One region of the Streptomyces sp. NPDC060232 genome, then DNA from elsewhere that is predicted to be linked to it. Evidence: predicted binding sites of a transcription regulator. Region 1 holds the regulator's gene; the other holds the start of a gene.
What was found. Region 1 encodes HspR, which represses chaperone genes until heat shock. Its sites were predicted from a motif close to TTGAGNNNNNNNNNCTCAA; they were not measured.

Region 1 (14,333 bases):
CGACGCCGAGCCGAAGGCCGCCGACTCCGCCGACACGGCGGAGGGGGCGGCCCCGGCCGGGGACAGCGCACAGGATGTGGCCCTGCTGGCGCAGCTGGACCAGGCCCGTACCGCGCTCGGTGAGCGCACCGCGGACCTCCAGCGGCTCCAGGCGGAGTACCAGAACTACCGCCGCCGGGTGGAGCGGGACCGGATCACCGTCAAGGAGATCGCGGTCGCGTCCCTCCTGACGGAGCTCCTGCCGACGCTCGACGACATCGGCCGGGCGCGGGAGCACGGCGAGCTGGTCGGCGGCTTCAAGTCGGTGGCCGAATCGCTGGAGACGGTCGTCGCCAAGATGGGCCTGCAGCAGTTCGGCAAGGAGGGCGAGCCCTTCGACCCGACGGTCCACGAGGCCCTGATGCACTCGTACGCGCCGGACGTCACCGAGACGACCTGCGTGGCGATCCTGCAGCCGGGGTACCGGATCGGCGAGCGTACGATCCGTCCCGCACGGGTCGCGGTGGCCGAGCCCCAGCCGGGTGCGGCCCCCAAGTCCGAGTCCGCGGAGGGCGACAAGCCGTCCGGCGAGGACGCGGATGCAGCCGACCAGGGCTGACGCAGTACACGTAGAGGCACGGGAGGAGGGACACCGGGGATGAGCACGAAGGACTTCGTGGAGAAGGACTACTACAAGGTCCTCGGTGTCCCGAAGGACGCCACCGAGGCCGAGATCAAGAAGGCGTACCGGAAGCTCGCGCGCGAGTTCCACCCGGACGCCAACAAGGGCGACGCCTCCGCCGAGGCGCGCTTCAAGGAGATCTCCGAGGCGAACGACGTCCTCGGGGACGCCAAGAAGCGCAAGGAGTACGACGAGGCGCGCGCGCTGTTCGGCAACGGCGGCTTCCGCCCCGGGCCGGGCGGCGGCGGCGGATCGTTCAACTTCGACCTGGGCGACCTCTTCGGGGGCACCCAGCAGGGCGGTCAGGCCGGCGGCTTCGGCGGCGGCCTGGGAGACGTCTTCGGCGGGCTCTTCAACCGCGGCGCCGGCCCGGGTGCGGGCACCCGTACCCAGCCGCGCCGCGGCCAGGACATCGAGTCGGAGGTCACCCTCTCCTTCACGGAGGCGGTGGACGGGGCCACGGTCCCGCTCCGGATGTCCTCGCAGGCGCCCTGCAAGGCCTGTTCGGGCACCGGCGACAAGAACGGCACGCCCCGGGTGTGCCCGACCTGCGTCGGCACCGGCCAGGTCTCGCGGGGCAGCGGCGGCGGCTTCTCGCTGACCGATCCCTGCGCGGACTGCAAGGGCCGCGGCCTGATCGCGGAGACCCCCTGCGACGTCTGCAAGGGCAGCGGCCGTGCCCGCAGCTCCCGCACCATGCAGGTCCGGATCCCGGCGGGGGTCCTGGACGGCCAGCGGATCCGGCTGCGCGGCAAGGGCGCTCCCGGCGAGCGCGGCGGCCCCGCCGGCGACCTCTACGTGGTGGTCCACGTCGGGACCCACCCGGTGTTCGGCCGCAAGGACGACAACCTGACCGTGACCGTCCCGGTGACGTTCGCCGAGGCGGCGCTGGGTGCCGACATCAAGGTCCCGACGCTGAACGGCCCCTCGGTGACGCTGAAACTGCCCCCGGGCACCCCGAACGGGCGTACGATGCGGGCCCGCGGCAAGGGAGCGGTCCGCAAGGACGGCACCCGCGGGGACCTGCTGGTCACCGTGGAGGTCGCGGTTCCGACCGAGCTGTCCGACAAGGCACGCGAGGCGCTGGAGATGTACCGCGAGGCGACGGAGTCGCAGGACCCGCGCTCCGCGCTGTTCGAGTCCGCGAAGGGAGCATGACATGGACGGCCGCCGACGACAGTCCTCCCGTCTGGGGAGCGGTGCCTATCCACTCACCGACGAGACCCCGGTCTACGTGATCTCGGTGGCCGCCCAGCTCTCGGGCCTGCATCCGCAGACCCTCCGCCAGTACGACCGTCTCGGCCTGGTCTCCCCGGACCGTACGGCCGGCCGCGGCCGGCGCTACTCCGCCCGGGACATCGAACTGCTCCGCACGGTGCAGACGCTGTCCCAGGACGAGGGCATCAACCTGGCGGGCATCAAGCGGATCATCGAACTGGAGAACCAGGTGGCGGCGCTCCAGCAGCGCGTCGCCGAGCTCTCGGCGGCGGTGGACGGCGCGGCCGCCACGCTGCGGGCCCGCGAGGCCCAGGTGCACGCCTCGTACCGCCGCGACCTGGTCCCCTACCAGCCGCCGCAGCCGGGCAGCGCCCTGGTGGTCTGGCGCCCCAGCCCCAAGCGCCCGATGGACTGACGCGCGCCCGGCACGCCGTCCGGCCCCCGGAAGCACACCTGCAGGCCCCGCCCCTCCCAGGGCGGGGCCTGAGGGCTTTTCAGAGGCCTTCCGGGTCCGGGCGCGGGTCGTGGTCCGGGCCGTGGTCCTCGCACTCCTCGGGGGCCGAGGGGCGGCCCAGGATGCCCGACCGGGCGATGAGGTAGCCGAGCTGGGCGCGGCTGCCGCTGCCCAGGGTGGTGGCGAGCTTGGCGATGTGGGCGCGGCAGGTGCGTACGTTCATACCGAGGCGGCGGGCGATGGCCTCGTCCACGTGCCCCTCGATGAGGAGCTGGGCGATGGTGCGCTGCACGCCGGTGATGCCGCCGGGGGTGCTGCGGTACGTCACCTCCTCGGTGAGCGGCACGGCGCGGTGCCAGAGCTGCTCGAACACCTTGATGAGGTAGTCGACGAGGCCGGGGTGGCGCAGTTCCAGCGCGACGCGGCGGTCGTCGCTCACCGGGATGAAGGCGACGGTGCGGTCGAAGATGATCAGGCGCTCTATCAGCTCTTCGAGGGTGCGGATCTCGACCTTGCCCGTGGAGATCCGGTCCACGTAGGCGAGGGTGCCCTGGCTGTGCCGTGCGGTGTGCTGGTAGAGGGTCCGTATGCTGACCCCGCGGTCGATCAGCGGCTGGTCGCGCTCCAGGGCCTGTGTGAGGGCCTCGGAGGGCCGCGCTCCGCCCGGCTGGACCGTCAGTACCTCGGTGTGGCATTCGGCCGTCGCGAGGTTCAGTGCGGCGTTGATCCGTTCGAAACCCTCCAGCACCGTGATGGCGTGGGTGTTGGCCGGGCTCTGTGCGCTGATGGCCAGGAAAGGCTCGAAAGTGTCGGTGAGATCTACAGCGCTGCGTCGGCGGTCCTGGATCTCGCGTTCAATCGGGTGGAGCCGTTGAGCCAAAGCCACGGACGGGGGAACCGGGCGGAGCTGGTTGGCGTCATCCGGGTCGGGCTGCAGAAGGGCGAGTTCCAGCAGGCAGGGGGCGTTCTGGATCTCTCCCCGGGCTATCCGGCCGGTGCTCAGGGCAGCCGCGTAGAGCCGGGTTCCCTCGGCGCACATGGACGTGACGGGGTGGGGATGTGTCGCCTTTGTCTCTTTTCGCGTCAAATCTCCACCCCCCAGGGTCCTGAACATGCAAGAACATGATGCATCGTCCCTGTGGCATTGACGTGCCTGAATGAGCCATCGTCTGTCACGCGGGGGAGAGGATTCCATCAAGTGAGGACGAAGCCGACCATGTACAAGAGAATGCTTCGCTCGGTGCTTGCCATAGGTTTCTCCGCCGTTGCGGTTTTTGGGGCAGTCAGCGCCGTCGAAAGTGACGCGGGGAGCGCTAGGGACGGTCAGGGCACGAGCCTGACGAGCACGGAGTTCGACACCGGCTGGACCACGGCGCCCGTGGGCAAGTACGCGGACACCGGCTGGACCGCCGCCGAGCTGGGCGGTAAGGACGACACGGGCTGGACCGAGGCTCCTGCGACGGTGTCCGCATGACCCCCGACGACCGCGGCTTCCGCCGCGAGATGGCGTCGGCCTACCGCTCGGGCTGGCAGTTCATCGACCTCGCCACGGCCATCCCCCACCCCGGCGACTCGTTGATGGTCACCCTGTTCGGCCAGCCCATCGTCATCGTGCGCGAGGAGGACGAGGACGTCCGTGCCTACCGGTGCCTGCGCCGCCCGCGCGGCGCGCCGCAGCCCGTCCGCTGCGAGGTGCGCTACGGAATGGTCTTCGTCAATCTCGATCAGCGGGACCACCAGCTCTTCGAGCCCGACATCACCACCGCCACCCCCCGCAGTGCCTGAAGCGATTCCCCCGTCGTTCCAGATCGCTCAGGCGCTACCCCCACACAACGGCGCCGTCGTGGACCTGACCACGATGGCGCCGTTGTGATGCCCGCGTCCAGTGCGTGAACCGGACAAGATGAAGAATCAACGGCTCATGCGCGACCCATGGCCCGGTCCAGGGTGATCTCCATGACCACGCGGTCGGGATTGGGCGACGGGGTCCGCCCGTACCGCTCCGCGTAGCGCGCCACCGCCTCGGCGACCGACGCCTCGTCCGTGCGGATCACCGCACGGCCCTCCAGCGTGGCCCAGCGGCGTCCCTCCATCTGGCAGACCGCCACCCGCGCCCCGCCGCCCTGCGCCGCCTGCGCCGCCAGGACGTTGCGGACCTTCTTGCTGTGCTTGTTGCTGATCACCCGGGCCAGGCCGGCCTCCGGGTCGTACGTCACGCCCACCGGCACCACGTGCGGGGTCCCGTCGGGGCGCGGCGTGGTCAGCGTGCAGACGTGTCGCTCCCGCCAGAAGGCGAGGTACTCGGGCGTCGGGTTGAGTACGTCATGGGACATGGGCCGAAGGCTACGGGGAAAGCGTTCCCCTCAACTGCCTTGAGTGGAATAGACTCAACTTTGCATACGCTGACTCTGTCAGATCCAGACCCCGATGCAGATCCAGGCCCAGATCCAGACACCTGGACCCGGACCCGGGCCGACCTGGTTGTGTTTCCCTCGGAGAGGAGAAGGCGCAGTGGACGCCGAGCTGACCAACAAGAGCCGCGACGCGCTGAACGCGGCCACCGGCAGGGCCGTCAAGGAAGGCCACGCGGACCTGACCCCCGCACACCTGCTGCTGGCCCTGCTCGCCGGCGAGGACAACGAGAACGTGATCGACCTGCTGGTCGCCACGGACGCGGACCAGGCCGCCGTGCGCAGCGGCGCCGAACGCCTGCTCGCCGCACTGCCCAGCGTCACCGGCTCCACGGTCGCACCCCCGCAGCCCACCCGCGAGCTGCTCGCCGTGCTCGCCGAGGCCGACAGTGAGGCCGGCAAGCTCGGCGACGAGTACCTCTCCACCGAACACCTGCTCATCGCCGTCGCCGCCAAGGGCGGCGCGGCCGGTGAGGTCCTTTCCGCCCAGGGCGCGACGGCGAAGAAGCTGCTGGACGCCTTCCAGAACGCACGAGGAGCACGGCGGGTGACCACCCCCGACCCCGAGGGCCAGTACAAGGCCCTGGAGAAGTTCGGCACCGACTTCACGGCGGCCGCCCGCGACGGCAAGCTCGACCCGGTCATCGGCCGCGACCACGAGATCCGGCGCGTCGTGCAGGTCCTGTCGCGCCGTACGAAGAACAACCCGGTGCTCATCGGCGAGCCCGGCGTCGGCAAGACGGCCGTCGTCGAGGGTCTGGCCCAGCGCATCGTCAAGGGCGACGTGCCCGAGTCCCTGAAGAACAAGCGGCTCGTCTCCCTCGACCTCGGCGCCATGGTCGCCGGCGCGAAGTACCGCGGCGAGTTCGAGGAGCGGCTCAAGACCGTCCTCGCGGAGATCAAGTCCAGCGAGGGCCAGATCATCACCTTCATCGACGAGCTGCACACGGTCGTCGGCGCGGGCGCCGGCGGCGACTCCGCGATGGACGCCGGCAACATGCTCAAGCCCATGCTGGCCCGCGGCGAACTCCGCATGGTCGGCGCGACCACCCTCGACGAGTACCGCGAGCGCATCGAGAAGGACCCGGCGCTGGAGCGGCGCTTCCAGCAGGTGCTGGTCGCCGAGCCGTCCGTCGAGGACACGATCGCGATCCTGCGCGGGCTCAAGGGCCGCTACGAGGCCCACCACAAGGTGGTCATCAACGACAGCGCGCTGGTCGCCGCCGCGACCCTCTCCGACCGGTACATCACCTCCCGCTTCCTGCCCGACAAGGCCATCGACCTCGTCGACGAGGCCGCGTCCCGGCTGCGCATGGAGATCGACTCCTCGCCCGTCGAGATCGACGAGCTGCAGCGCTCGGTGGACCGCCTGCGGATGGAGGAGCTGGCGCTGAACAACGAGTCCGACCCCGCCTCGCGCGAGCGCCTCGACAAGATCCGCAAGGACCTCGCCGACCGGGAGGAGGAGCTGCGCGGCCTGACCGCCCGCTGGGAGAAGGAGAAGCAGTCCCTCAACCGGGTCGGTGAGCTCAAGGAGCGCCTGGACGACCTGCGCGGCCAGGCAGAGCGCGCCCAGCGCGACGGCGACTTCGACACCGCCTCCAAGCTCCTCTACGGGGAGATCCCGCAGCTGGAGCGCGAGCTGGCCGAAGCCACCGAGGAGGAGGCCGCGGCCGAGACCGCCAAGAACTCCATGGTCAAGGACGAGGTCGGGCCCGACGACATCGCGGACGTGGTGGGTGCCTGGACCGGCATCCCCGCCGGCCGGCTGCTGGAGGGGGAGACCCAGAAGCTGCTCCGCATGGAGGACGAGCTGGGCCGCCGCCTGATCGGCCAGACCGAGGCCGTACGGGCCGTCTCCGACGCCGTACGCCGCACCCGCGCGGGCATCGCCGACCCGGACCGGCCGACCGGCTCCTTCCTCTTCCTCGGCCCGACGGGCGTGGGCAAGACGGAGCTGGCCAAGGCGCTCGCCGACTTCCTCTTCGACGACGAGCGGGCCATGGTCCGCGTCGACATGTCGGAGTACTCCGAGAAGCACAGCGTGGCCCGGCTCGTCGGCGCCCCGCCCGGCTATGTCGGCTACGAGGAGGGCGGCCAGCTCACCGAGGCCGTCCGCCGCCGCCCGTACAGCGTGGTGCTCCTCGACGAGGTGGAGAAGGCCCACCCCGAGGTCTTCGACATCCTGCTCCAGGTCCTGGACGACGGTCGGCTCACGGACGGCCAGGGCCGGACGGTCGACTTCCGCAATACCATCCTGATCCTGACCTCGAACCTCGGCAGCCAGTTCCTGATGGACCCGGCCACCCCGGCCGACCAGAAGAAGCAGCAGGTCCTGGACGTGGTACGGGCGAGCTTCAAGCCGGAGTTCCTCAACCGCCTGGACGACCTGGTGGTCTTCTCCGCGCTGAGCCGGGACGAGCTGGCGCACATCGCCGAGCTGCAGATCGGCCGCCTCGCCAAGCGCCTGGCCGACCGGCGGCTGACCCTGGACGTCACTCCCGAGGCCCTGGCCTGGGTGGCGGACAAGGGCAACGACCCGGCGTACGGCGCCCGGCCGCTGCGCCGCCTGATCCAGACGGCGATCGGCGACCGCCTGGCCAAGGAGATCCTCTCCGGAGCGGTCCGCGACGGCGACACCGTGCGCGTCGAGGTGGCGGGCGAGGACCTGCTGGTGGGCAAGGCCCTCTGACCCGGCACCCCGTGCACCCCGTGCACCCCGCGTACAGGCACGTGCGCGGGGTGCACTCCTGTCCGCCCGCAGCGGATCCGTGACCGTCGGGCTGGACATGGGGTGGGCGGGATGGGGGAGGATGCAAGTATCCGCACGAAGGGAAGTACACGGTGAGCATCGACCCGGCCTCGATTCCGAACTTCGGAGGGCAGCAGCCCGATCCGCAGGCCACAGGACCGGCGGGCCCCGTCGTCCCCGACCAGGATCTGGTCAAGCAGCTGCTGGAGCAGATGGAGCTCAAGTACGTCGTCGACGACGAGGGTGACCTCGCGGCGCCGTGGGAGGAGTTCCGTACGTACTTCATGTTCCGCGGCGAAGCGGAGCAGCAGGTCTTCTCGGTGCGGACCTTCTACGACCGTCCGCACAAGATCGACGAGAAGCCGCAGCTCCTCGAGTCGATCGACGACTGGAACCGTCGCACCCTGTGGCCGAAGGTCTACAGCCACACGCACGACGACGGCTCCGTCCGCCTGATCGGCGAGGCGCAGATGCTGATCGGCACCGGCGTCAACCTGGAGCACTTCGTGTCCTCCACGGTCAGCTGGGTCCGCGCGTCCATCGAGTTCGACAAGTGGCTCACGGAGCAGCTCGGACTGGAGAAGGACATCGACTCCGCCGACGGCGGGGAAGAGGACGGCGGGGACAGCTGACCCCCCGGCCTCTCCCTCACGGTGGCATCTTGGCGAAGACCAGGAGGTAGACCCCGTAGGCGCAACTGAGCCCGGCCAGCCCCGCGGTCACCACGACCGCGGAGCGCGGCCGGGCTCGTGCCATCACGGCGGCCAGCGGCAGCAGCAGCGGGAACGCCGGCAGCAGGAACCGCGGCTTCGACTCGAAGTAGCCGGCCCCGCCCAGGGTGATCACCAGCAGGACCGCGGTGTAGACGAGCAGGGGCAGCGGCGGCCGGTGGAACAGCAGCAGCACCGCCAGGAGCAGGGCCGCTCCCAGCAGCACCGCCGTGACAGCGGTGGCGAGCGCCACGGGGCCGCCGCTCAGCACCCGCCAGAGGGCGGACATCACGTATCCGCCCCCGTCGAAGCGGGAGCCCCACTGGCGCTGCACGGTGAAGTACCCGGCCGCGTCGTGCCGGCGTACCCCGACGGCCGCCACGTACGCCAGCCAGCCCGCCGGCGCCAGCAGCCCGGCCGCCCACACCTCGGGCGCGCGGGATCTTCGTACGAGCAGCGCGTGCGCCGCCGTGACGGACACGGCCGCGGCGACGGCGATCCCGGTCGGCCGGGTCAGTCCCGCCAGGAGTGCCCCCGCCGCGGCGAGCAGCCAGTGCTCGCGCAGCAGCGCGTACAGCGACCAGGCGGCGAGGGCGACCAGCAGCGGCTCGGTGTAGGCGAGGGTGAGCACCACCGCGTGCGGGACCACCGCCCACAGGGCCACCAGCAGCAGCGCGACGCGCCGCCCGGCCACCAGCTCCCCGACCCGGTACACGCCGACGGCGGCCACGGCGGCCGCGGTCCAGGCGACCAGCAGCGCCCCCCACTCGCCGCCGCCGCACAGGCGCACCAGCACCGGGTACAGCGGGAAGAAGGCGTAGTCGCTCTGCACCAGCCCGGTGACCGGCCACATCTGGGTGCGGCCGTAGCCGCGCTGTGCGAGGGCGAGGTACCAGGCGGAGTCCCAGGAGTGTCCCAGCACCCGGACGGGGCTGCGCCCGGCCCACCACGCGGCCAGGGCCAGCACGGCGGCTCCGGTCACGCGGATCGCGGCGAACACGCCGAGCGCGAGCGCGGCGGTGGGCACGCCGACGGCTCTGACGTCCCGCGGCCGCACGAAAACAGACGTACTGCCCGTCGCCGTCATCTCCCCCGACTTCCTGCGCTGCCTGAGAACGCCCCTCCGTACCGGGAGGAGCCTCGGGCACCTTAAGCGCCCCCGCGGCCCGTCGGGGGTGAATGGCGCGATCAGCCTCGTGAGGCCGAGGTCGCTCGTTCCTCGGCCGAGTCCCCCGGGCGCAGTCCGCCGGTAGTGTGCCGCCGCAAGGACTGCTTGCGGACAGGTGGGGACGGCTAGATGCGGATGAGGTTCGAGCCCGAGGCCGAGGCGGAATTCGAGGCAGCGCGTGGACTGCTCGTCGACCGCCTGGTCCGGTGGGCCGGGGAGCAGGGACTCCCGGTGGACGGGTTCACGGCCGAGACGGTGCTGGACTACCGGCACCGGGCGACGGCCGACGGCCGACTGGGTCTGTGGGAGGCGCGCCATGCGCAGGAGCTTCTGCTCACCTGGCTGCCCTGGAACGTCACCGAACTCCCCGGGGAGGAACGCTGCGACGCTCCGGGCACCCTGCGCACGCTGCTGCGCTATCTGCATGCCGCGCAGCTGGCGGACCCACGCGGCCCCTCGCTCCAGGAGTCCCTCGCCGCGGTCGACAAGGCCGCGGAGCAGTACCCGACAGCGATGGCGGACCGCACTCGCTGGGGTCTGGCGAAGTTCTGGGCGATGACGGCCGCCGAGCAGGGAGTGGACATCCGGGACGGGGCGGCGTTGCAGCGCTTCGCGGACCGGGCGCGACGCGGAGAAGCCACCTACGATGAGCGGGCCCTCGACGCGATCATGGAACGGCGGCTGACCGGCCGCGCGCCCTCTGGCTCGGAGCGCGCCGAGCCGCAGCTGCCCGTCGCACTGCCCGAGGACGACGAACTGCGCCGACGGGCACAGGCGTCGGCGACGGTGGCGCAGTTGCGCGGACTCACCGAGTGGACGGGAGCGGAAGGCCGCCCCGTGACGGCGACGGGACGGCTGCGGATGGCCGATGCCCGAGAGCTGGTGGACGCACTCGGTACCGGAGACACGCTCGACGGGGTGCGCTCCTCGGCCGACCTGCCACGGTTGGGACTGCTGGTCGAGTGGGCGAAGAGGGCGCGGCTGGTCCGGGTGGTCAAGGGGCGTCTGTACGCGGTGGCCAAGGCCCGGCCGGTGCTGGCCGACCCGCTTGTGCTGTGGCTGCGTGCCTTCGACGCGTGCTTCGAGCTGCGGCAGCCCCTGCTCGGGGGCAATGGCCGGCACGCGGAGTCGATGCTCTTCGACGTCTACGAGGACGTGCTGGCGGATGTGCTGAACACGCTCTACAGCCTGCCGTATCCGATGCCCTGGCCGCGGCTGCGCGACACGGTGCACCTGGCCTATCGGACCTCGTTCCGGTTCGACGGCGGGTCGGACCTCTCGCACCGCATGTGGTTCAGGCACGCCGACCGGGACCTGCGCACGGTGCTCGACCTGCTGGACGACCTGGGAGCGATCGAGCGTGACGAGGGGATGGCCGACCCGGTGTTCCTCGACGTCGACCTCTCCGATACCGCACCCGAGCTGCTCGCCGGCATGCCGCCGGAGCTCGGGGAGCTGTTGGGCGTTGCAGGGACGACACCGGACCCTGCGGCGGGTGAGCGTGCCGAGGCGCGGCGCACGGAGCTGACCGCCGGGCCGGTCGAACTCATCCGTCTCACCGAGCTCGGAACCCGGGCCGTACGGCAGCGGCTGCTGGCGGTCGGTCGCCACGCGCCACTGATCGGTGAACTGGCCCGAGCACCGGCGGCCGGCCTGCTGGGAGTGCTGGCAGAGGAATATCCTCCGGATGCCGCCCAGGTGGAGCTGGCCGGCTGGATCACGGCCTGCGGCGAGCGGGTGGACGCACAGCGGGAACTGACAGACGCCCTACGGACCACGCCTTTCCACACCCGTGCGCAGGCGATGCTCGACGTGCTGCTGGTGGCTTCTCCGGACGATGAGAGCGAGCGATTGCTGCGCGCACTGCGCCGCGACAGCCAGCTGGCGCCGCTGGCGCTGAACGCGCTCGCGCAGCGTGACCTGCTGTCTCCCGAGGACATGACCGGTGCCGAGCATCTGCTGCTGCTCGCCGAGAACCTGCTCCAGCTCGTGGAGCTGGCGGGCGGCCCAGGTGGCGCTGAGGAGGCGCTGCGCGCCCAGGGCGCCGAGGTCGGGGACGCGATCGCTGCCGCGTTGGACTCGGCGCACCCTGACAGGGCCGGCCTGGAGGAGCTCAGGCAGCTGGCGGCCCGGGCGCTGCGGGTACCCGCCGCTCGTCTCGGCCGCACCCGCACCACCCGCACCCGCAGGCGCGGCACCGGCGGGAGCGGCCGCAGACGGCACCGCTGACGAGCGGCGGCGCCACCGTAGCGCTCTCGGTGGCGCGGCCCGCCGCGCGTTCAGGAGGTGAGGCGGCGAAGACGGCCGACGGCCTCGGCGAGGACGTCGTCCTTCTTGCAGAAGGCGAAGCGGACCTGGGTGCGGCCGGCGTCGGGGTCGTCGTAGAAGACGGAGCTGGGGATGGCGACGACGCCGCAGCGTTCGGGGAGGGTGCGGCAGAAGGCGTAGGCGTCCTTCTCACCGAGGGGGGTGATGTCGGTGGTGATGAAGTAGGTGCCCTGCGGGCGGAAGACCTCGAAGCCGGCCGACGCGAGGCCGTCGGCGAGGATGTCGCGCTTGGCGGCGAGGTCGCTGCGGAAGGCCTCGTAGTAGGCGTCCGGCAGTTCCAGGGCCTCCGCGATGGCGTACTGGAAGGGGCCGGAGGAGACGTAGGTGAGGAACTGCTTCGCCGTGCGGACCGCGGAGACGAGCTCCGGCGGGGCCGTCAGCCAGCCGACCTTCCAGCCGGTGAACGAGAACGTCTTGCCGGCGCTGCTGATGGTGACCGTGCGCTCGCGCATCCCGGGGAAGCCCGCCAGGGGGGTGTGGGAGCCCTCGAAGACCAGGTGCTCGTACACCTCGTCCGTGACGACCAGCAGATCGCGCTCGACGGCGAGCGCGGCGATCGCCGTGAGCTCCTCCGGGGTGAGGACGGTGCCCGTCGGGTTGTGCGGGGTGTTCAGCAGGAGCAGCCGGGTGCGCGGGGTGACGGCGGCGCGCAGCTCGTCCAGGTCGAGGGCGAAGGTCCCGCCGTGCGGGCGCAGGGTGACCGGGACGCGGGTGGCGCCGGCCATCGCGATGCAGGCCGCGTAGGAGTCGTAGAACGGTTCGAGGGCGATGACCTCGTCACCCGGCTCCAGGAGGGCGAGGAGGGAGGCGGCGATGGCCTCCGTGGCGCCCGCGGTGACCAGGACCTCGGTGTCGGGGTCGTGGCCGAGGCCGTAGAAGCGCTGCTGGTGCGAGGCGATGGCGCGGCGCAGCTCCGGGACGCCGGGCCCGGGCGGGTACTGGTTGCCGAGCCCGGTGAGGACCGCGCGGGAGGCCGCCTCGGCGATCTGCGCCGGGCCGTCGGTGTCGGGGAAGCCCTGGCCGAGGTTGATCGACCCGGTGCGTGCGGCCAGCGCCGACATCTCCGCGAAGATCGTGGTGCCGAAGGGTGCCAGGCGGCGGTTCAGGAAGGGGCGGTCGCTGCTCACGGGTGCGCTCATGGGCGTCATCCTGCGGGCAACCTCTGGACTTGCTCAAGTGCGCTTTGGGCCGTGCGGGCCTTGGGAATCCCCCCTTCACGCGGGACGCGGGGATCCCGCTCCCCGGGAGGACCGGGGCGTGAGAGAGGGGCGGACATGGAGTTCGTCTTGGTAGTGCTCGTGCTGTGTCTGGGGATCGTCCTCCTGTGGAGGCTCGTCCGGCCCAGGCCCGTGCACAGTCCGCGCCCGCGCCGGCAGCGCCGTGGCAGGCGCAGCTGGTGGGCGGGCGACGGGGGTTCGTCGGGCTGCGGCTCGTCGTCCTCGTGCGGTTCGTCCTCGTCGTGCGGGGGCGGGGGGTGTGGCGGCGGCAGCTGACACGGGGCAGCCGGCGCCGCCTTGACGCGGGCGTCCGACGGTCCGTTTCCCGTCGGGCGCGCCGCGCGTTGTCGATGCATCTCGACGCGCGGAACGCAACCTTATGAACACGTGAACTGCCGAGCCCCCGGGGGGATGTAAACCCCGTCAAGTTGGGTAAAAGCGCTGTGAGTGCCGTGCCTTTCATGATTCCCTCGGTTGGGTAGACCAGTCCTCGGACCTCCCTGGACTTCCTGTGGACCCGTGCCGGTTTCCCCCCACCCGTGCTTGCTACCGCTGGCGGGCCCCGGCCCCCCTCCCTCGCGCGTTTGCGGAGCCGACTCATGCTCACGACCCTCCAGACCTCATACACCGACACGCGTGCCGCCGATCTCGCCTGGGCCCTGGGTCGGGACCGGCTGCCCGCCCTGGCCGTGCTGAACCTCGAACTTTCGGGTGCGAAGGTCGAGTTGCGCCTGCTCGGGGCCTCCCATCAGGTTCTGCTGGAGGAGAAGGACGTGCTCTGTTCGGAGACGGTCGCCTGCATGCCCGGCAGCAGTACGCCGCTGCCGCTCGGCGTGGCGAAGCGGGTGGGCGACTGGGAGTACGAGTTCGCCGCGCGGGTCGAGACGCTGTCGCAGGGGTCCTTCGCCGGGCGGGCCCAGGAGCTGCTCGCACTGGTGGCGGACCACCCGAACGGACTAGCGGGGACGTTCCCCGGAAGCCCGCACGCCTTCACCGCCATGCTCGCCCAGCGCTACGAGGGCCAGGTGCGATGGCGTACCTGGCACGCGTACCCGCAGGAAGGGCAGTTGGTGGCCACCCGGACGCGGGTCGGGGTGCGGATGGGCGCCCCGGCGCCGGCCCTGGAGTCGCCCGCCCTGCTGTAGGCCGTACGGGCGAGAGGCGGCTCCGGCCGGGGTGCGGCCGACCGGGCGCGCCGCGGTGCCAGGCGCGATGTGGTTACGCCAACTGGCCGGATCGGCGCACCACTTACACCCATGTGGGTGACCGGATGCGAGTGGGCGGTGACGTACGGTTCGCTTCATGATCGACCGTTCCGTCCCGCGCCGGGTCCTCCCGGCTCCGGAGCCGGGAGGCACCGAGACCGTCACGGCCGCCCTGCCCGTACGGCCCCGGACCGGCCGACTCCTGGTCC
Region 2 (14,333 bases), on a different contig from region 1:
ATGCGGTTGTCGAACAGCAGCTTCACCGGGACGGCGCGGACGGACGTGGCCGTCGGGACGTCGAGGGAGGCGTTCATGTTCTTCGCGACGGCTGCCGCCGGGCCGCGGAGCGTCACCAGTTCGGGGCCCGCGGGGGCCTCGCTGGGGGGCGCGGCCTTCTGCGGGGCTACGGAGGCGGGGGCGGGCGCGGCCGGTGCGGCGGCCGGGGCCTGGGAGGTGACAGTCACAGCAGGGGCACCAGAGGGGATGGCAGGAGCAGGGGCAGGAGCTGACACAGGCGGAGGAGTCGGCGTCGCGGAGGGCGCGGGCGCGGCGTCCGCCGCCCCCGTGGCGGCGTCGGCGGCCTGCGGGGTCCTGGCGACGGCGGTGGCGGCCTGTGCGGAGGCGCCGTCCGTCGGCGTGGACTTCTCGGTACCGGCCGACGTCACCGGAGCGGCAACGCCCCCCGGCTTGTAGTCGGCGAAGAAGTCCCACCAGGCCCGGTCGACCGATTGCGGGTCCTGGAGGTACTGCTGATAGATCTCGTCGACGAGCCACTCATTCGCGCCGAAGCCTGAGGCAGGGTTCTTCCCGCCCTCTGCTGCGTCGGTCGTGGTGCTCGGGTTACTGGGGGACTGTGGCGACACGGCGGCAACCGCCCTCTTCCGCTTCACAAGGTATGGACAGCGGGAATAAAGGCTACGCCTCCTCGGCCGCTGCATGCAGGCCGGGCGGGACTTACGTCGCGTAGGTCACATCGAACGGCGGGTTTCGTGACGTGGAATGGCGGGAAACCAGCCTGGTTCGGGTAGGGGGCACCGAGGTTGCGGCCCCCTTGGCTTCGCACCCCTGACGGACCCCGGGTACGTGTGGCCGAGATCATGTCCTTTCCAGTCGAACCCTACGTCAACACGGCACCTGCGAGCTGCCCGGAAGCGTGACGAGGATGCGGCAGCCACGTGACGATTCGGCCACCCCGATCCGGCCGCCGTGCAGCTCCACGGCCCAGCGCGCGATGGCCAGGCCCAGTCCGGTGCCTCCGTCGCCGCCTCGGGCGCTGCCCCGGTTGAACCGCTCGAAGACCCGGTAGCGCTCGGCCTCCGGGATGCCCGGGCCCTCGTCGCGGACCTCCAGCACCAGGCCGCCGGGCGCCTCGCCGGCCCGCGCCCGGACCGTGACCCGGCCGTGCGGGGGACTGTGCTTGACCGCGTTGTCGATCAGATTGGCGACCACCTGGTGCAGGCGTTCGGCGTCGGCGTACGCGCACAGTTCCGGAGGGAACACGTCCAGGTGCAGGTGCACGTCGTTGCGGGTGTGCCCGCCGGAGCCGGAGAGCAGCCCCGGCCGGCCGGCGGCGGCCAGCCCCGACTCCTTCAGCACCCCGGACAGGTACGGCCACACCTCGAAGCGGCGGGCTTTCAGCGGCACCACGCCGTTGTCCACCCGGGACAGGTCCAGCAGGGTCTCCACGAGCCGGCCGAGGCGCTCGGTCTGCTTCAGCATGGTGCGCATGGTCTCGGGGTCGGCGGCCGAGACACCGTCGACGACGTTCTCCAGCACCGCCCGCAGTGCGGCGATCGGGGTGCGCAACTCGTGCGAGACGTTGGCGACGAGCTCCTTGCGGTGCTGGTCGACGGCCTCCAGGTCATCCGCCATGAGGTTGATCGTGGAGGCCAGGTCGCCCAGCTCGTCGCGGCGTCCGGCGCCCCGCACCCGGCGCGTGTAGTCGCCGCGCGATATCGCCCGCGCCACCGTGGTCATGTCGTCCAGCGGGGCCGTCAGGCTGTGCGCCACGAACTGCGTGATCAGCATCGAGGCGATCACCGAGAAGACGGTGATGAACCGCAGCTCGGTGTCGGTGCGCAGGGCCACCAGCAGCAGGCCGGTGGTGATGAAGACCGAGACCACCACGAGCGTGCCGAGCTTGGTCTTGATCGAGAACGGCGAGAAGGGCCGCAGCCCACCGGTGGGCCGCTGGCGCTGGCGCTGGCGCTGCCCCTGGGCCCGGTCGGTCACGGCTGGGCCGGGGTCTCCAGGGCGTACCCGACGCCGTGGACCGTCCGGATCCGCTCGGCGCCGATCTTGCGCCGCAGGGCCTTGATGTGGCTGTCGACCGTACGGGTCCCGGACGCGTCGGCCCAGTCCCAGACCTCCGCCAGCAGCTGCTCCCGGGAGAGCACCGCCCGCGGGGTCCCGGCCAGGCACACCAGCAGGTCGAACTCGGTCGGGGTCAGGTGGACGTCCTCGGTCTGCACCCGGACCCGGCGCTGCGCGTGGTCGATCTCCAGGTCGCCCAGGCGCAGGGTGGCGCCGCGCGGGGTGTGCGCGGCGATCGTGGCCCGCTCCACCCGCCGCAGCAGTACGTGGACCCGTGCGGCCAGCTCGCGCATGGAGAACGGCTTGGTCATGTAGTCGTCGGCGCCCACGCCCAGCCCGACCAGCATGTCCGTCTCGTCGTCGCGGGCGGTGAGCATCAGCACCGGGAGCGGGCGCTGTGCCTGGACCCGGCGGCAGACCTCCAGCCCGTCGAAGCCGGGCAGCATGACGTCGAGGACCAGCAGCTCGGGCAGCCAGCTCTCGGCCGCGGCGACGGCCGCGGGACCGTCGGCGGCCGTCTGTACCTGGAAGCCCTCGGCGCGCAGCCGGGCCGCGATGGCCTCAGCGATGGTGCGGTCGTCCTCGACGACGAGCACACGCCGCTGGGCGCCGGGGGTTGCCGCGGCGCCGGTGTGGGTGGTGTGTGTCTGTTCCATGTCCGCCCCTGAAGATCCCGCTGAATGGGGTGCAGCGTAGAGGAGGCTCCGGCCTGCGGCTACGTGGGGTTCGGACACGGCATATGCGTTGGACCTGAGTAAATGGAATGGGATGTACCGGGTGTCGGACCCCGTGCGGGGCCGGCGTCCGGCGGGTGCGGCGGTCAGCTGCCCCACCGGCTGTGACCTCGTCGGATCCCTCTTGGAGGGGACCTACAAGGGCGGTCCGCGGCCGTGCGGGAAGACCGGGCCCTGAGTGTCGTTCGGCACGTCGGGCCGCCCGTTCGGCGATCTCCGGGACGATGGCGGCCCGCCCCGGGCCGGTGCAGACCGGCGGGCGGACCGGGTCCGGAGCGTTGACGTGCCGGCCGGCCGGCCGCGCGGCTTCCCGGACCGGCTGCCGCAGGAGTTCAGCGCGCCGTGAACGGCGGCAGCGCGTCCGCCACCCGCTCCAGGGCCGGCGGCAGGGACCCCTGCTCGCCGGCGACCTCGTACCCGCCGTGCACGAAGGCGTAGAGGAAGCCGTCGTAGATCTTGGGACCGCCCGTCGCCATCCTGGGCAGACGGGCGAAGTCCGCCTCCCGCAGCGCGGTGCGCAGGGCCGCCAGCTCCTGCTCCGACAGCTTTCCGGTGCCCTCCGGCTGCGCCTTCCCGTCCAGCCGGGACCACGAGCCGTCGCCCTTCACGACGAGGGTGTGGGTCTCGCCGGCGAAGCCCCCGCTGCGGGTGGCCCGGACCAGGGTCTCACCGGGGGCGGGGACGGCGCTCGGGCTGGTGCTGGTGCTGGTGCTGGTGCCGGGGCTCGGGCTCGCGGCGGGGCCGGCGTCCGTACCCGTACCCGTACCCGTGGACGGTTCCGCGGAGCCCCTCGGCGGTGCGTCGTCACCGCCACCGGAACCGGACGGTCCGCACCCGGCCAGGACCACCGCGCTCAGAAGTACCGCCGCCACCGCCCGGAACGCGCGCACACCCACCTCCGCAGCCACTCGGGTCCACCCCCGAGTATGGAGTCCGCACCCCCGATCCGACAGCTCCACGACAGCTCCAGGAGGCCGCCATCCGCCGCATCGCGCCATGGCGCCCGCTCCCGCCGCTGCTCGCCGCGGTCCTCGGCCTCTGGGGCCTGGAACGGGGCGGCAGCATGTGGCGCGACGAATCGGTCACCTGGCAGGTGGCGCACCGGTCGCTCGGCGGGATACGGGACCTCCTCGGACAGGTCGACGCCGTGCACGGCCTCTACTACGTCCTCATGCACGGCGTGTTCCAGGCCTGGGACGGCGGCCTGTGGGCGCTGCGGCTGCCCTCCGTCGCCGCCACCGCCCTCGCCGCCGCGGGGGTGGCCGCCGTCGCGCACCGGCTGGCGGGGGAGCGGGCCGCGCTCCTCGCGGGCTGCGTGTACGCCGTGCTGCCACCCGTCCAGATGTACGCCCAGGAGGGCCGCTCGTACGCGATGGTCGCGGCTGCCGTGGTGTGGGCGACGTACCTGATGCTGTGCGAGCGGTGGGCGGCCTACACCGTGGTGCTGCTGATCGGCTGCTGGCTGCACGAGTTCGCCGCGCTCGCACTGCTCGCCCACGCCTTCACCGCCCGGCACTCCCGCGGCTGGCGGGCCGGCGCCGCGACCGTCGTCGTCCTGCTGCTGCCGCTCGCCGTGGTGAGCGTGCGTCAGGCGCACCAGCAGCTCGGCTGGCTGGGCCGGCCGAGCTGGCAGGACTGGGCCGCGTACGCGGTGGTCGGCGCCGCCTCCCTGATGCTCGCGCGGGGCGCCCCGAAGGACCTCGTACGGGTGGCGCTGCCCCTGGTGCTGCTGCCGCCCGGACTGCTGATGGCGATCTCGCTGCTCAACCCCTGGTACGTCGACCGGTACGTGCTCTACGCCCTGGCCGGGCCCGCCCTGCTGGCCGGCGCGCGGCTGGCCGACGCCCGCGGATGGCGCCCGTGGGCGGCGGCGGTCGCCCTCCTCGTGCCGTTCGGCCTGTGGTCGGCGTGGCTGCGTACCCCGGAGAGCCGCAAGGACGACGTGGTCGCGGTGGCCGCCGCGGTACGGGAGCGGGCCCGCCCGGGGGACGCGGTGGTGTTCATGCCCTCCCGCAGGCGCGAGTGGCTGCTGTCCTCGCCGGACCTCTACGACGGCCTGCGGGACACCGCCCTGTCCGCCTCCCCGGCCGCCTCCCACAGCCTCCAGGGCACCGAGCTGCCCCCGGAGCGGATCCGCGCGGCCCTGCTCGCGTCGCCCCGGGTGGTCGCCCTGCTGGACCCGGCGGGCCAGCCGCTGGACCCCTACCCGCGTGAGGCGGTCAAGCGGGAGGTGCTGGCGGGCTCGTTCGACCTCTGCTCGGTCACCGGGGTGCGGGGCGCCCGGGTCGCGCTCTACGCCCGTCCCGGCGGCTGCCCCGCCCCCTGACGCGGGAGGCTGCCCCGCCTCCTGGCGCGGGCGGGTGAACCGGCCCCGAGGCGGGGGCGGTTGCCGGCCGGCGCGGGCCGCGCCGGAGGATGGGGCGACCGCGTCGCACAGCCGGCGGGCCGCGCCGCCCCGGCGGAAGGGACGCGGCACGCCGATCCCAGGAGGTGCCGTATGCCCACGTCCGACCGCCCCGCGTCTGACCGCCCCGCGTCTGACCGCTCCGCGTCCGACCGCCCCGGGTCCCGCGAGCCCGAGCCCGGCCCCGGGGCCGACCCGGCGGCCGGGGGACCGGGGCCGCTGGTCGGGGCCGACTGGCTGGCCGCCCGGCTGGGTGCCCCCGGACTGGTCGTCTTCGACGCCTCCGTCGGCGCCCACCGCGCCGCGGGCCACCGCATCCCCGGCGCCCGCCCCTTCGACCTCGACGGAGCCCTCTGCGACCACGCGGCGCCCGCACCGCACACCATGCCCGGGCCCGCCGAGTTCACCGAGGCGCTGCGGTCCCTCGGCGTCGACGACACCGACACCGTCGTCGTCTACGACGGCGCCGGCGTCTACTCCAGCGCCCGCGCCTGGTGGATGCTGCGCGCCATGGGCTTCGACCGGGCCGCCGTCCTCGACGGGGGACTGCCCGCCTGGACGGGCGCCGGCCTGCCCGTCGAGGCCGCCGCCCCGGAGTACGGGGGCCCGCGCGGCACCTTCACCGCCCGGCCCCGTCCGGGGCTGCTCGTCGACGCCGAGGCCGTCGCCGCGGCCCTGTCCGACCCGGCCGCGGCCGTCCTCGACGCCCGTACCCGCGAACGCTTCGAGGGCACCGCCCCCGAGCCCCGTCCGGGCCTGCGCGGCGGCCACATGCCGGGCGCCGTCAGCCTGCCGTTCGGTGAACTCCAGCGCCCCGACGGCGTGATGCGCCCGGCCGGGGAACTCCGCGCCGCCTTCGAGGCGGCCGCGGGCGGGCGCGAACGCCTCCGCTTCAGCTGCGGCTCCGGGGTGACCGCCTGCGTGCTGGCCCTCGGCGCCGAACTCGCCGGCTACCGGGACCTGGCGGTGTACGACGGCTCCTGGAGCGAGTGGGGCCTGCCCTCCCCACAGCGCCCGGTCGCCACCGGGCCGGGAGCCGGCGCGGTCGCCGCCCCCGGGGCCGGTGCGGGCGCCGGCCTGGGGCCGGCCGAAGACGACCGACCGCACCTTCAGGAGTTCTGACGCCCCACCGGTGGGGGGCCGCAGTCGGAAGGAGGGCCCCTCGCAGTCGGTGTCGCCGGAGGCAGACCGCGGCCCAGGCGTCGGTGCGGTTCTTCGGCGAGTGACCGGGCCCGGGGTTCTCCTGGCCGGCACCGGGGATGTTGAAGCACTGGGCGTCCGCCCGGACGCTCAGGAGGCCGGAGGCCCCGTAGCCCGCGACGGTCACGTACGCGTAGCCGAACCGCCCCGAGGCGGCGGACGCGGAGGCCGGGACGGCGACGGGGAAACGACCCCGCTCGGCCCGAAGGCCGAAGGGGGCCCGCCGCCGGGGCCCTCCCCCGCCGGGTACGGGGGATAACCCCACACCGGATCCGGGTACCGGCACCATCGGCCGCGCGGGGCGGGCGCCGGAGGATCGGCGCATGACTTCCCACACCACGGCTGCCCGGGCCGCCCGGGTCGCCCGGGCCGCGGCCGTCGCCCTCGCGGCCGGCCTCGTCCTGGCCGGATGTTCCTTCGTCGACGGTCCGCGCGAGACGGCGCGCGCCGACACCACGGTCACCGAGGCCGTCACGGCCGTGGAGGTGACCGGCACCCGGGCCGGGTCGATCGAGATCACCCCGGGGGCCGGTCCCGGAGTCACGGTCCGCCGCACCGTCCGCTACCGCGGCGACACCGCCCCCACGCCCGGCCACCAGGTCGACGGGGGCGTTCTCACCTTCACCGCCGGCGGCTGCCCGAGCAGCTGCCGCATCGACTACCGGCTGGAGGTCCCGGCCTCCGCGAAGGTCACGCTGGAGAGCGACAGCGGCGACATCACCGTGAGGGGCGTGGCCGCGGCCGAGGTGGAGGCCGAGTCCGGCGACGTCCGGGCCGAGGGCATCGCCGGCCCGCTGAGGATCCGTACGACCTCGGGCGGGATCACCGCCACCGGCCTGGCCGGCCCGGACACCTCGGTGCGCTCCGACTCGGGCGACACGCGCCTGGACTTCGCGAAGGCCCCCGCCTCGGTGCTCGCCGAGACGACCTCCGGCGACGTCAGCCTGAAGGTGCCCGCGGCCCCCTACCGGCTCTCCGTCTCCACCACCTCCGGCGCCCGCGACGTCTCCCTCCCCGACGACGCCTCCGCCCCCTCCCGCCTCACAGCGAAAACCACCTCCGGCGACATCCGCGTCTCCCCCCTGACCGGCTGACCGGCTGACCGGCTGACCGGCTGACCGGCCCCCGGTCCGGGAGGCTGCCCGGGGCGTGTTCGCCCCCGGCGAACGGGGGTGGGGAACACCGGCAGGCGCAGATGCATTGAGTCCCCATAGCTCAACTTCACTGCCGGAGGGAAGATCATGGCTTCGACGTCCGTAACGCTCACCCTGCCCGTGCTGCCTCTCGACGACGAGGTCGTGCTGCCCGGAATGGTCGTTCCGCTGGACCTGTCCGACGCCGAGGTGCGCGGGGCCGTCGAGGCCGCCCAAGCCGCTGCGGGCACCGGGAAGCCCCGAGTGCTGCTCGTGCCGCGGATCGACGGCACGTACGCCGCGACCGGTGTGCTCGGAACCGTCGAGCAGGTCGGCCGGCTCTCCGGCGGCGACCCGGGCGCGCTCATCCGCGGCCTCGGGCGCGTCCGCATCGGCGCCGGCACCACCGGGCCAGGAGCGGCGCTCTGGGTGGAGGGCGAGACCGTGGACGAGACCGTCCCCGATCCGCTGCCGGGCGCTGTCGCCGAGCTCGTCAAGGAGTACAAGGCACTCGCCACCAGCTGGCTCAAGAAGCGCGGGGCCTGGCAGGTCGTGGACCGCGTCCAGCAGATTGAAGGGGTCTCCGCCCTCGCCGACAACTCCGGATACTCGCCGTTCCTGACGGTCGAGCAGAAGGTCGAACTCCTGGAGACGGCCGACCCGGTCGCCCGCCTCAAGCTCGCGATCAAGGCGCTCAGCGACCACCTCGCGGAACAGGACGTCGCCGAGTCCATCGCCAAGGACGTCCAGGACGGCGTCGACAAGCAGCAGCGCGAGTTCCTGCTGCGCCGCCAGCTGGAGGCCGTACGCAAGGAACTGCGCGAGCTGAACGGCGAGAAGGAGGGCGAGGAGTCCGACGACTACCGCGCCCGCGTCGAGGCCGCCGACCTCCCCGAGAAGGTCCGGGAGGCCGCCCTCAAGGAGGTCGACAAGCTGGAGCGGTCCAGCGACCAGAGCCCCGAGGGCTCCTGGATCCGCACCTGGCTCGACACCGTCCTCGAACTGCCCTGGAACGAGCGCACCGAGGACCGGTACGACATCCAGGGCGCCCGGGCGGTGCTGGACGCCGAGCACGCGGGCCTCAGCGACGTCAAGGACCGCATCACCGAGTACCTGGCCGTGCGCAAGCGCCGCAGCGAGCGCGGCATGGGCGTCGTCGGAGGCCGCCGCGGCGGCGCCGTCCTCGCGCTCGTGGGCCCGCCCGGCGTCGGAAAGACTTCGCTGGGCGAGAGCGTGGCCCACGCCATGGGGCGCACGTTCGTCCGGGTCGCCCTCGGCGGCGTCCGGGACGAGGCCGAGGTGCGCGGCCACCGCCGGACCTACGTCGGCGCCCTGCCGGGCCGCATCGTCCGGGCCATCAAGGAGGCCGGGTCGATGAACCCGGTGGTGCTCCTCGACGAGATCGACAAGGTCGGCTCCGACTTCCGCGGCGACCCCGCGGCCGCCCTCCTGGAGGTCCTCGACCCCGCCCAGAACCACACCTTCCGGGACCACTACCTGGAGGTCGAACTGGACCTGAGCGACGTCGTCTTCCTCGCCACCGCCAACGTCCTGGAGGCCATCCCGGAGGCTCTCGCCGACCGCATGGAGCTCGTCCGCCTCGACGGTTACACCGAGGACGAGAAGGTCGTCATCGCCCGCGACCACCTGCTGCCCCGCCAGCTGGAGCGCGCCGGGCTCGGCGCCGACGAGGTGGTCCTGGAGGAGGACGCCCTGCGCAAGCTGGCGGGGGAGTACACCCGCGAGGCGGGCGTCCGCACCCTGGAGCGGGCCCTCGCACGCCTGCTGCGCAAGGTCGCCGCCCAGCACGAGCTGGGCGAGCGCGAACTGCCCTTGCGCATCGGGGCCGACGGGCTGCGGGCCCTGATCGGACGCCCGCACCACGTGCCGGAGTCCGCCCAGGACCCGGCCGAGCGGCGCACCGCCGTCCCCGGCGTGGCCACCGGCCTCGCGGTGACCGGCGCGGGCGGCGACGTGCTGTTCGTGGAGGCCTCGCTGGCCGACCCGGAGACGGGCGCGGCCGGACTGACCCTCACCGGCCAGCTCGGCGACGTGATGAAGGAGTCGGCGCAGATCGCGCTGAGCTTCCTGCGCTCGCACGGCGCCGAACTGGAACTCCCGGTCGCCGACCTCAAGGACCGGGGGGTGCACATCCACTTCCCGGCCGGCGCGGTGCCCAAGGACGGCCCGAGCGCGGGCATCACCATGACCACCGCCCTCGCCTCCCTGCTGTCCGGGCGGCAGGTGCGCACCGACGTGGCCATGACCGGCGAGGTCTCGCTGACCGGGCGGGTCCTGCCGATCGGCGGGGTCAAGCAGAAGCTGCTCGCCGCCCACCGGGCGGGTCTGGCCACCGTCATCATCCCCAAGCGCAACGAGGCCGACCTGGACGACGTCCCGGCCGAGGTGCTGGAAGGGCTGGAGGTGCACCCGGTGACCGATGTGCGCCAGGTCCTGGAGCTCGCTCTGGAGGGGGCTCAGGTGCAGGTCCCGGCCGTCGCCTGACCCCTGGCCGAAGGGCATACGCCGCCCCCCGGACGGCCCGGGTCCCCGCTCCGGCGGGGCCCCGGGCCGCCCGCGCACCCGCTGCGAAATACTGGCCCCCACCCACCGGGACCCACCGGGGGCCACACATCGAAGCATCGAAGCATCGAAGAAGGAGCGGGACGTGCGCGGGAGTGAAGACCAGGAGTTCCTTGCCCTGGAGCGGGAGCTGTCCGTCTTCCTCCGGCGGGCCCGCGCCTCCTCCGGGGAGATGGCCCGCGCCCTCCACCCCGAGCTGGAGCCCGCCGCGTACGGGCTCCTCGTACGCCTGGAGGCCGCCGGCCGGCAGCGGGCCACCGACCTCGCCGCCTACTTCGGCGTAGGCAAGGCCACCATGAGCCGGCAGCTGCGGGCCCTGGAGGTCCTGGGCCTGGTGGCCCGCGAGCAGGACCCCGCCGACGGGCGCGCCTTCCTCGTCGGGCTCACCGAGGAGGGCCGTGAGCGGTTCCTGCGGGTACGGGGCGCACGGCGCGAGCAGTACATGCGCAAGCTCGCCGGATGGGACCGCGGCGAGGTCGCGGAACTGGCCCGGCTGCTGCACCAGTTGAACGCCGGCGCCGACTAGGTCTGTATCGAGTTGCCCCGTGGAGCAAGGAGCGGCGTTGGGTGCGTGCCCTCGGCGTGCGGGACGCATGTCCTCGTAGCGGAGCTACTGGGGCATGTGGCTCGTGCGCCGAGGTGCGTGCCGGGCGTCGCGACGCCGCGGGGCAACTCGATACAGGCCCTAGTGCCGGCGGCGCCTCAGAGTTCCGCGTAGACCGCCGTTGCGTCGTCGTGCCGCTTGTGCCGGGTCGCCGGGCGTGCCCGGTCGGACTCGGCGGCGCGGACCCGGCCGATCAGGCCCTCCGCGCCCTCCTTGCGCAGCACCGCCAGGCACTCGGCCCAGTCGCCCTCCCCGAACGTGTCCGTCCACCGGCTCGCCCCGTCCGTGAGCGCGGCCACCGCCCGCACCCGGCCGCGCGGGGTGCGCCCGGTGACCGCCCGGGCCGCCACCGACGGGTCCGCTGCCGCCGTGAAGAAGCCGCCCTCGGCGTTGCGCAGGGCGTCCGTCGCGGCCACCGAGCGCAGCACCTCCCTCGGCACCCGGTCCAGCCGGTCGTCGAGCACCGCCGTCACCTCGCCCGCGGGCGCCTGCAGGAGCAGTACGGAGTCCGAGAGCACGAGGTGCTCCACGTACGCCTCGTCCCAGCGGACGACGACGACCGTCGCCTGCGGGGTGCGTACGTGAGAAAGGTCACACGTGTCACGGTGGGCCGCAGCCGTGGCGCGGACGGCCTCGGCCAGGATCCGGTCCAGCGGCATGTCCCGTCGCGATCCGGACAGTTCGGTCAATCGGCCGCCGAGCCGGGCCGTGAACCACGGCACGCCGTGCACGCACCCGTCCCCGCCCGCGGGCGGGGTGACCCCGTCCAGCACCACCAGGACCCCGCCCCCCGAAGCGGGCGCCGACGCCGACACCCAGTCCTCATTGGGGCGTTCCTGGCTGCCGGGGGCCGTGGCGAGGTCGATGCGCATACGGACATTCTGCCCGGCGGCGGCCCGCGGACACGGGAAGGTACGGACCAGGGGAGGAGTGGTGGACGGCCCGCGTACGCACGGCGTCCGGCCCCGCCCGGCAAGGCCCCGGCACGGGACCGGCGATGTGGGCGGGGCATACTGCCAAAGGCCGCATCGATCTTTCAACCACCTGTCCACGGAGGCGCTCTGCGACCGGGCACCCGAGTTGGTCGCCAACTCATCCGTGATGTTCACTCGTTCGAGTGGCCGGGTGGGCGATGTGCGGCTCTCTCCCCAACACGCTGCAAAGGTCTGAGGCGGTACGAGGGGGCAGGGGGCGTTTACTTGTTGACCGGCCGTTACCTCGGCCACACGAGTAGACGAGCAACAGCACACGTACAGGATTGCGAGCACCGGTGCAGAAGAAGCGGTCTCGGAAGAACGGCACCGCCGCCGAAGGCCCGGCCCCCGCAGGACGCCGCGTCCGCGTGCGCAGCCGGCTGGTCGTCGGCGTCGCCGTCGCAGGACTCGCCGTCCTCGCGGCCGGCACCCCCGCCGTCGTCACCGCCGCGAGGGAGCTGAACGACTCCCAGCGGCTGGTCACCCTCGCCGAGCAGACCGGCCAGATCCTCACCCTCACGCACGTCCTCGCCGACGAGCGCGACGCCGTCGTCGAGTACGCCGCCAAGGGCCGCCCCGGCGCCGCCAAGGGCGGCCTCCAGGACCGCATCCTGCGCACCGACCGGCAGATCGCCGAGGCCGCGGGCGTGGTCGACGAACCCCTCGCCATGGCCCTCGCCCGCGTCGCGTCCGTGCGCGCCGAAGCCATCGACGGCAAGGGCACCGCCCTCGCCGCGCACCAGGCCTACACCGGCGTCATCACCGAACTCCTCACCCCGGGCGCCCGGCTCGCCGAGCTGACCCCGCCGCGCGCCGAGCCCGCCCTCGTCACCACCCGCCCGCTGGCACCCCTCGGCCAGGCCGTGGAACAGGCCTCCGCCACCCGCGGACTGCTGCTCGGGGCGCTGGCCGTCCCCCGCGGCGAACAGGCCCCGGGCTCGGCCTCGGTCGACGAACTCACCACCGTCGCCCAGCGCACACGCGTACGCGAGCAGGCCGCCCTCGACGACTTCGCGCGGGTCGCCCGGCCCGACGTACGCCAGACCCTCACCGCCACCGTCACCGGCCCCGAGGTCAAGGCGGCCGACGACTACCTCAAGCGGCTCACCGACCGGCCCACCCTGAGCATCCCCGACCGCAAGACCGACGGCGCCGCCGTCGGCGCCGCGCTCACCGCCCGCATCGACCGGATGCGCACCGTCGAGGCCACCCTCGCCGGCCAGCGCGCCTCCGCCCTCGCCTCCCTGCGCGACGACGACGTGACCCGGCTGGAGATCCTGGTCGCCCTGCTCGGCCTGCTGTTCCTCGGCGCGGTCGGCTTCTCCACCGCCGTCGCGCGCTCGCTCACCCGCCCGCTGTCGGTCCTGCGGCGCGGCGCGGAGCGGCTCGCCACGCCCGAGGGCTCGGTGGAGCCGGTGCGGTTCACCGGCCGCAACGACGAGTTCGCCGAGGTCGTCCGGCACCTGAACGCCGTACGGGACCAGACGGTCTCCCTGCACACCCGGATCGCCGGCCTCGACGCCGACCGGCGCCGCATCATCGGCCGCAACGAAGCGCTCGCCTCCGGCCGGGAGGCACTCGAAGAGGAGCTGACGGAGCTGCGCGCGGGGCTGGAAGAGCACCGCCGCATCATGTCGTCGACCTCCGTCTCACTGTCGCTGCGCACCCTGGGCCTGGTGGAACGCCAACTCGCCGTCATCGAGGAGCTGGAGTCCAAGGAGCAGGACCCCGACCGGCTCGCGAACCTCTTCAAGCTCGACCACCTGGCGACCGTGATGCGCCGCCACAACGAGAACCTGCTGGTCCTCGCCGGGCAGGAGCACGGCCACGGGCAGGGACTCCCGGTGGCGCTGGTCGACGTGATGCGGGCCGCCGTCAGCGAGATCGAGCGCTACGAGCGCGTCGACCTCGCGGCGCTGCCCTCGTACACGCAGGTCGCCGGACACGCCGCCGACGACATCTCCCACGTGCTGGCCGAACTGCTGGAGAACGCGACGACGTTCTCGCCGCCGGACGTCAAGGTGAAGGTGTCGGGCTGGACCCTGGACTCCGGCGACGTGGTGCTCTCCGTCGTCGACGAGGGCATCGGCGTCACCGACGAGCGCCTCGAAGCGCTCAACGCCCGGCTGTCCACGCCCGAGGCGTACGACGAGGAGCCCGAGGAGGAGCACGGCCTGGGCCTCGGCCTGTACGTGGCCGGGCGGCTCGCGGCACGGCACGGGGTCACCGCGGAGCTGCGCGGTGCCCGGCACGGGGGCACCGAGGCGCTGGTCGTCATCCCCGCGACGCTGCTGCCGGCCACCCCGCCGGCCTCACCCGTGCACACCCTGGCCGCACCGGGCGCGCCCTCGCTGCACCTGCCGGGCGTGATAGCGGAGGCGAACGAGAACACCCTTCCCGCCCGCCCGCGCGGCGCCCACGCCGCCCCCGAGGCCACGGCCCCGGCCGCCCCGAACCAGGAGCCTGCGGCGCCGGACCTCACCGATGCCGCCGAGCCGGTCCTCCCGGCCGAGCCGGTCCTCCCGGCCGAGCCGGTCACGCCGGTCACCCTGGCCGAGGCCCTGGCGGCCCCGACGGAGGCCGTCCTCCCGTCGCCGGACGAGGTGTCCACCGAGGCCCCGGCTG

Region 2: a site for HspR is predicted at 7,615-7,633, ahead of lon (endopeptidase La). Genes of this name have one in related genera too.

Annotation. Positions count from the first base shown of each region.
Region 1 is NZ_JBHXAG010000004.1:20,873-35,205, forward strand. Features, by position in the region: gene grpE (nucleotide exchange factor GrpE) at 1-598, shown strand, start outside; gene dnaJ (molecular chaperone DnaJ) at 638-1,819, shown strand; gene ACFWFZ_RS08465 (heat shock protein transcriptional repressor HspR) at 1,821-2,294, shown strand; gene ACFWFZ_RS08470 (helix-turn-helix transcriptional regulator) at 2,374-3,447, opposite strand; gene ACFWFZ_RS08475 (hypothetical protein) at 3,532-3,807, shown strand; gene ACFWFZ_RS08480 (hypothetical protein) at 3,804-4,118, shown strand; gene ACFWFZ_RS08485 (pyridoxamine 5'-phosphate oxidase family protein) at 4,253-4,666, opposite strand; gene clpB (ATP-dependent chaperone ClpB) at 4,845-7,436, shown strand; gene ACFWFZ_RS08495 (YbjN domain-containing protein) at 7,589-8,128, shown strand; gene ACFWFZ_RS08500 (hypothetical protein) at 8,145-9,233, opposite strand; gene ACFWFZ_RS08505 (hypothetical protein) at 9,504-11,603, shown strand; gene ACFWFZ_RS08510 (pyridoxal phosphate-dependent aminotransferase) at 11,654-12,850, opposite strand; gene ACFWFZ_RS08515 (DUF2617 family protein) at 13,519-14,064, shown strand; gene ACFWFZ_RS08520 (polyamine aminopropyltransferase) at 14,222-14,333, shown strand, end outside.
Region 2 is NZ_JBHXAG010000002.1:11,869-26,201, forward strand. Features, by position in the region: gene ACFWFZ_RS04140 (multifunctional oxoglutarate decarboxylase/oxoglutarate dehydrogenase thiamine pyrophosphate-binding subunit/dihydrolipoyllysine-residue succinyltransferase subunit) at 1-626, opposite strand, end outside; gene ACFWFZ_RS04145 (ATP-binding protein) at 886-1,995, opposite strand; gene ACFWFZ_RS04150 (response regulator transcription factor) at 1,992-2,732, opposite strand; gene ACFWFZ_RS04155 (hypothetical protein) at 3,143-3,718, opposite strand; gene ACFWFZ_RS04160 (hypothetical protein) at 3,874-5,136, shown strand; gene ACFWFZ_RS04165 (sulfurtransferase) at 5,308-6,336, shown strand; gene ACFWFZ_RS04170 (DUF4097 domain-containing protein) at 6,738-7,508, shown strand; gene lon (endopeptidase La) at 7,656-10,052, shown strand; gene ACFWFZ_RS04180 (MarR family winged helix-turn-helix transcriptional regulator) at 10,216-10,656, shown strand; gene ACFWFZ_RS04185 (protein phosphatase 2C domain-containing protein) at 10,833-11,606, opposite strand; gene ACFWFZ_RS04190 (nitrate- and nitrite sensing domain-containing protein) at 12,005-14,333, shown strand, end outside.